DNA from 2 places in the Pseudomonas sp. 18-147 genome. Region 1 is predicted to be linked to the other one. Evidence: riboswitches for the same ligand, from Rfam matches in the RefSeq annotation. Region 1 holds a riboswitch; the other holds the start of a gene.
The links. A riboswitch is a leader RNA that binds a small molecule or an ion and turns the genes downstream of it on or off. The one in region 1 is predicted to bind cobalamin.
Positions count from the first base shown of each region.

Region 1 (3,506 bases):
AACAGCAACGCGACCACCGGACGCCCGGCCTGCCAGTCGGCACGCCAGTGTTCCAGGGTCACCTCGGCATGCCGTGGATGGAACAGTGCCACCCGCGGCAGCGCCTGCGGTTCGCGCCAGGCGTAGTCGCGGCCGAGGCACTGGCTGGCCAGGCAGCGGTAGAACTGCCCGGCGTTCTCCAGGCCGCCCTGGCGCAAGTATTGCCAGAAGCGCTCGGCCTGCTCCGCCGGCAGGTTGCCAAGGGCGCTCAGCTCCGGGTCGGGGCGGTCGTCGCCGGGCACCGGGATCAGCAGCGCGCCGCGCTCGGCCAGCGCCACCAGTTGCTCCACGCCGTAGCGCCAGTAGCCGATGCCGCCGTGCAGCGAAAGCAGGATCACCCGCGCGTGCCGCAGCACTTCCTCGACGTAGAGGTCCACCGAGGCGTGGTTCTGCAACTGCATGGGGTTGGCCAGGCGCAGGCTCGGGTAGTCGTCCGGCAGCGCACGGGCGGCCTCGGCCAGCAATGCGAGGTGCGAATCGCCGCTGCAGAGGATCACCAGCTCGGCGGGAGTCTGGGCCAGGTGGGCGATGCCGTCGTCGGGAACGAAGCCGCCGGGTTGGGTGCGCAACAGGTGCATGGACGTTCTACCGGTAGGACGCAAGAAGCTGGGGCCGGCGAATCGCCATCGCCGGCCCCGGCCGGGGATCACGGATCAGGCAAGCGCTGTGCGCAGCTGGTTGGCAATGGCGGCCTGGTCCAGCTCCTGGCCGATCACCACCAGCCGGGTGCTGCGGACTTCGTCGGCCAGCCACTTGCGGTCGAAATGCCTGTCGAAGCGCTTGCCGACGCCCTGTACCAACAGGCGCATGGGCTTGCCCGAAATGGCGGCGAAACCCTTGATGCGAAGTATGTCGTGACGCTCCACCAGCTCGCCGAGGGCCTCGAGCAGCGCAGCTTCCTCCACCTCGGGGAGATCGACGTGGAAGGAGTCGAACTCGTCGTGGTCGTGGTCCTCGTGGCCTTCGTGGTCGTGGTGGGTCGGCCGGCCGTCGATGTGCAGCTCGGCCTCGGCGTTGAGTCCCAGCAAGACCGGCAGCGGCAGCTCGCCCCGGCTCGCCTCGACGATCTTCACCGCCGCCGGCAGCTCCCCGGCGATCTCCGCGCGGACCCGCGCCAGGGCCTCGGCGTCGAGCTGGTCGGCCTTGTTCAGGATCACCAGGTCGGCACTGGCCAACTGGTCCTCGAACAGTTCGTGCAGCGGCGATTCATGGTCGAGGTTGGGGTCCTGGCGGCGTTGCTGGTCCACCTGCTCGGGATGGGCGGCGAAGGTACCGGCCGCCACCGCCGGACTGTCGACCACGGTGATCACCGCGTCGACCGTGCAGGCGTTGCGGATTTCCGGCCACTGGAAAGCCTGCACCAGCGGCTTGGGCAGGGCCAGGCCGCTGGTCTCGATGAGGATCTGGTCAAGGTCGCCGCGGCGCGCCACCAGCTCGCGCATCACCGGGAAGAACTCTTCCTGCACGGTGCAGCACAGGCAACCGTTGGCCAGCTCGAAAACGCGGCCCTGCGCCTCTTCTTCGCTGCAGCCGATGGAACATTGCTTGAGGATCTCGCCGTCGATGCCGAGTTCGCCGAACTCGTTGACGATCACCGCGATGCGCCGGCCTTCGGCGTTGTCCAGCATGTGCCGGAGCAAGGTGGTCTTGCCGGCGCCGAGGAAGCCGGTGACGATGGTGACGGGGAGTTTCGCCAGGGTTTTCATGGGCAGCCCTTGTTCAGCTCGGCGGGCATGCGGACGAGTGGCGCGGACGCAGGGGCCGCGCAACGGATTCGCCACCGGATCACCCCGCCCGGTTGTATGGAAGTCTTGTCCCCGGGCATCGCGCCACGGGATCGACGAGGCAGGTCTCCTGGCTCACGGTCTGGCGTCTCCGCCGGTTCCCCGCCTTCCCGCGTCACGCAGTGGCATTGGGGAACGATCGCCGTTCACAGTTGCGGGGGCAGCCGCGGCATCGACCGCGTTCCCTCTTAGCCCCGCCGTCGCCGGCGAGGAACCTCGAACCGGCAAGGCTACGCAGTGCGCGGGCCAGGGTCAATCGGGCCGGTTGACGCCCGGCGGTCCTTCATGCTGTCCTAGGCGGGTTGTCCCAGGTGTCTCGTGCCGGCGCGCACGAGGTGAAACGGGAAGCCGGTGACGCTCTCCGAGCCAGTCCGGCGCTGCCCCCGCAACGGTAAGCGCATCGCGCGCGAGCCCGGAGACCGGCCTGGAACCTTTCGTTTGATTCACCCGCGGTGGGCGGGCGCAAGCGTGAAGCGGGCCGTCCGGGCCTGTTCCTCGTGCGTACTCCTCTGCCACGCCCATGCCAATCCAGAGGGAACGCACCATGTCCAGCAGCACCCTGGCGCACGCCAGCTCCACCACCTCCCTGTCGAAGCGACTGAGCCTGGCCATCGGCGCCGGCCTGCTCGGCGCGCTGCTGGTCTATTTCGCCGGTTTCTCGCACATCGACGCGGTACACAACGCCGCCCACGATACCCGGCACAGCTCCGGCTTCCCCTGCCACTGAGTCGCGAGGGAACCAGAATGATCAAGCGCATCGCCCAGACCGCCGGCTTCGCCGGCCTGCTCGCCGCCCTGCTGCTGACCCTGCTGCAGATTCTCTGGGTCACCCCGCTGATCCTCGAGGCGGAGACCTACGAGAAGAGCGAGCCGGTCGCGGCCCAGCCCCACGAACACGCCCCCGGCGTCGCCGCCCATGTCCACGACGAGGAGGCCTGGGAGCCGGAGGACGGCTGGCAGCGTACCCTCTCCACCACCGGCGGCAACCTGGTGGTGGCGGTCGGCTTCGCCCTGATGCTCGCCGGCCTCTTCACCCTGCGCGCGCCGGGCCAGACCTGGCAGGGCCTGCTCTGGGGCCTGGCCGGCTACGCGGTGTTCTGCCTGGCGCCGTCGCTGGGCCTGCCGCCGGAGCTGCCGGGTACCGCCGCGGCCGACCTGGTGCAACGCCAGTACTGGTGGATCGCCACCGCCGCCGCCACCGCGGTGGGCCTGGCCCTGCTGGTGTTCGGCGGCAACTGGCCGCTGAAGCTGGTCGGCGCCGTCCTGCTGGCGCTGCCGCACCTGTTCGGCGCGCCGCAGCCCGAGGTCCATGCCAGCCTGGCGCCGGAAGCCCTGGCCCAGCGTTTCGTGGTCGCCTCGCTGGTCAGCAATGCGCTGTTCTGGGCCGCCCTCGGCCTGGCCGCTGCCTGGCTGTTCCGGCGCAACCGGGGCGGCGTCGACGCCTGACCGCCTGCCACCCGCGACCCTTGCCGGTCGCGGGTCCATAGTGCCTCTCCTTCCATTTCCTCCGGTGCGCGCATGCCCCTGCCCATCCCCAGCCTGCTGATCGCCGGCATCGGCTGCCGCCGAGGCTGTAGCGCCGAGCATCTGCGCGCGCTGCTGGAGCGAACGCTGGGCGAACACGGGCGCAGCCTGGCCGAGCTGGACGCCCTCGCCAGCATCGACGGCAAACGCGACGAACCC
Region 1 covers NZ_CP182296.1:2,329,219-2,332,724, reverse strand. Annotated here, with positions in the region: gene cobN (cobaltochelatase subunit CobN) at 1-617, opposite strand, end outside; gene cobW (cobalamin biosynthesis protein CobW) at 693-1,745, opposite strand; cobalamin riboswitch at 1,867-2,057, opposite strand; cobalamin riboswitch at 2,116-2,265, shown strand; gene ACM0M4_RS11240 (CbtB domain-containing protein) at 2,368-2,550, shown strand; gene ACM0M4_RS11235 (CbtA family protein) at 2,568-3,269, shown strand; gene ACM0M4_RS11230 (cobalamin biosynthesis protein) at 3,342-3,506, shown strand, end outside.

Region 2 (3,506 bases), 1.9 Mb from region 1:
GCGGATCGCCGCGGCGGACGCCCAGCGCGACCACGCCTGGTTCGAGGGTGCGCTCGGCCGCGCCCGTTCCCAGGCCTTGCGCGTGCTAGGCCTCGACCTGCTCGGCCTGCTGCGCGCGGCGCGCAAGGTGGCTCGCGAGCGGAGGCTGCTCGATCCGGCCAGCGCGCACGCCTTGCAGCCCTGGCTGGAAGAACTCGAGGCACTGTTGCGCGAGGGCCGCCAGGCCGAGTTCGAGGCCTGCCGGCAGCGCTTGCGCCTGGCGCTGGACGCGGCGCACGGACAGTTGCACCTGTGCCTGGTCTGCCTCGAACGCCTGCTCGGCGAGGCGAGGGCGGCCGGGCGCAGCGTCGAGGCGCTGGTCTATGGCGCGCCCACCCGCCAGGCGCCGGGCGCCATCGCCTGGCACCGGGACATCGAGCGCGGCGTGCTGTTCGGCCTGCGCAGCGCCCTGGCGTTCCTCTGCGTGGCCGCGTTCTGGCTGGCCAGCGCCTGGCCGAGCGGGTTGGGCGCGGTGTCGATCACCGGCGTGGTGCTGAGTCTCTTCGCCAGCCGCGACAACCCGGCCCAGGCCGGCCTGAACTTCCTTCGCGGGATCCTCCTGTCGATCCCGCTGGCCGGCTTCGTCGCACTGTTCTACCTGCCCGGCGTGGACGGCTTCCCGCTGCTCTGCCTGGGCCTGGGCGTACCGCTGTTCTTCGCCGCGCTGTGCGTGAACCGGGCGAGCCTGGCCGGGATCGCCTCGCCGTTCTGCATCTTCTTCGTGAAGAACGTCGCGCCGAGCAACAGCATGAGCTACGACCTCGCGCACTTCCTCAACAACGCCCTGTCGACGGTGCTCGGGGTGGCCTTCGCCGTGCTGGTGTTCAACCTGGTCAGCCTGCGGCCGGGCGAACGCCATTACCGGCGCATGCTGCAGGCCACCCTCGGCGACCTGGCGCGGCTCACCCTGCGCTCGCCGGCGCAGGCCGAGGCCTGGTTCGGCGGGCGCACCGCGGATCGCCTGATCCGCCTGGCGCAGCGCTACGACCGTTTGCCGGAGGGGCGCCGCCAGCCCTGGTCGGACGGCCTGATGGGACTCGACTTCGGCGACGAGCTGCTCTACCTGCGGCAGTGCCTGGAGGAGGTCCCGGCGTCCCTGGCGCAGGCCCGCGACCGCTACCTGCGGCGCCTGCGCCTGGCGCTGCTGGGCGATGGCCCGCGGGCTGAGCGTGAACACGCCCTCGACCCGCCGACCGCGCGCCTGCTCAAGGCCCTGGCCGCCAGCCCGCTGGCCGGCAGCGAACGCGGCGAGCTGGCCGGCGCCGCGCTGGTGCAGTTGCAGGCCACCTGGCGGCAGTGGTGCCGCAGCCATGCTCCGGCCGGGACGGCGCTGCGCGCGGACCCGCTCCCCGGAGCCGGGCGCTAGTTCTGCGGTGGCCGCCCACATTGACCGCGCAAGCCCCGAACCACTAAGCTGCGCGCCTTGCGACAGGTGCCCCGCAAGGGGTGAAACAGGGAAGCTGGTGCGTTCCGTCGGAACCAGGCCAGCGCTGCCCCCGCAACGGTAGGCGAATCAGACAGCCGCTCGATGACCACTGTGCTCCGGCATGGGAAGGCGCGGCTGGAAGCGTCCAGCGCTTCGCTCGCGAGCCCGGAGACCGGCCTGACGCACCCACGGCATCGCGGAGGGCGCTGTCGGACGTCTCCTGCCGTCGCTTCGTCCTCCGTCTGCCTCGACCCAGGTCGCGCGGGTGAGAGCGACGGAGCAGCGCAGAGCATGAACAGAGTTTTCCTGACCCCGGCAGCCGTGGCGCTGTGCGGCGCGTCTTCCCTGAGCCTGGCCGAACCGGTCAGCCTTGCCGACCAGGTGGTGACCGCCACCCGTACCGCCCAGACCGCTTCCCAGAGCCTGGCGGCGGTGAGCGTCATCGACCGCGAGGATATCGAGCGCAGCCAGGCGCGCAGCGTGCCGGAGCTGTTGCGCCAGGTACCCGGCGTGTCGCTGGCGAACAACGGCGGTTTCGGCAAGAACACCACGCTGTTCCTGCGCGGCACCGAGTCCGACCATGTGCTGGTGCTGATCGACGGCATCAAGGTCGGCTCGGCCAGCGCTGGCCTCACCGCGTTCCAGGACTTGCCGGTGGAGCTGATCGAGCGCATCGAGGTGGTCCGCGGGCCGCGTTCCAGCCTGTACGGCTCGGAGGCCATCGGCGGGGTGATCCAGATCTTCACCCGGCGCGGCGACGGCCAGGGCGCCAAGCCGTTCTTCTCCGCCGGTTACGGCACCCATCAGACCCTGGAGGGCAGCGCCGGGGTCAGCGGCGGCGCCGGCAACGGCTGGTACAGCCTCGGGGTGAGCAGCTTCGATACGGCGGGGATCAATACCAAGCGCGCCGGTACTGCGGGCTATGAGCCAGACCGAGACGGCTACCGCAACCTGTCCGGCAACCTGCGCGGCGGCTATCGCTTCGACAATGGCCTGGAACTCGACGGCACCCTGGTCAGGGCCAAGTCGCACAACGACTATGACCAGGTCCTCGGCAACTCTGGTTTCAATACCAACGCCGACGGCGAGCAGAACCTGGTCGGCGGCCGTGCCCGCTTCACTCCGCTCGATCCCTGGCTGGTGACCCTCCAGGCAGGGCGCAGCGAGGACAAGGCCGATGCCTATCAGGATGGCCGTTTCTACTCGCGCTTCGATACCCGTCGCGACAGCCTGTCCTGGCAGAACGACCTGACCCTGGCCGAAGGCCATGTGCTGACCCTCGGCTACGACTGGCAGAAGGACGAGATCAGCAGCAGCGAAGCCTTCAGCGTCGACTCGCGGCTGAACAAAGGCTGGTTCGCCCAGTACCTCGGCCGGTACGGTCGCCAGGATTGGCAACTGAGCCTGCGCCGCGACGACAACCAGCAGTTCGGCGTGCACGACACCGGCAGCGCCGCCTGGGGCTACGCGCTGAGCGACGCGCTGCGCTTCACCGTCAGCTACGGGACGGCGTTCAAGGCGCCGACCTTCAACGAACTCTACCTCCCCGACTACGGCAATCCCGACCTGGACGCCGAGACTTCGCGCAGCCTGGAGGTCGGTCTCAGCGGTACGCACGACTGGGGGCACTGGGCGGTGAATGCCTATCGTACGGACATCGACTCGCTGATCACCTATACAACCCGTCAGGGGCTTTATGTGCCGTTCAACATCGACGAAGCGCGCATCCGTGGCGTCGAACTGGTCCTCGGCAGCCAGTGGCTGGGCTGGGACTGGAACGCCAACGCGACCTTCCTCGACCCGCAAAACCGTTCCGGCGGCGTCAACGACGGCAACGAACTGCCGCGCCGGGCGCAGCGGATGTTCAACCTGGAACTGGACCGGCGCTTCGAGCGTCTTTCGCTGGGCGCCAGCGTGCACGCCGAAGGCCGACGCTATGATGACCCGGCCAACGAGGTGCGCCTGGGCGGCTACGCCACCCTCGACCTGCGCAGCGAGTACCGGCTGAACGACGAATGGCGCCTGCAGGGCCGGATCGCCA
Region 2 covers NZ_CP182296.1:4,257,733-4,261,238, reverse strand. Annotated here, with positions in the region: gene ACM0M4_RS20140 (FUSC family protein) at 1-1,405, shown strand, start outside; cobalamin riboswitch at 1,453-1,660, shown strand; gene btuB (TonB-dependent vitamin B12 receptor) at 1,757-3,506, shown strand, end outside.
Region 2: linked by a shared signal. The riboswitch ahead of btuB (TonB-dependent vitamin B12 receptor) and the one ahead of cobW (cobalamin biosynthesis protein CobW) in region 1 are both predicted to bind cobalamin.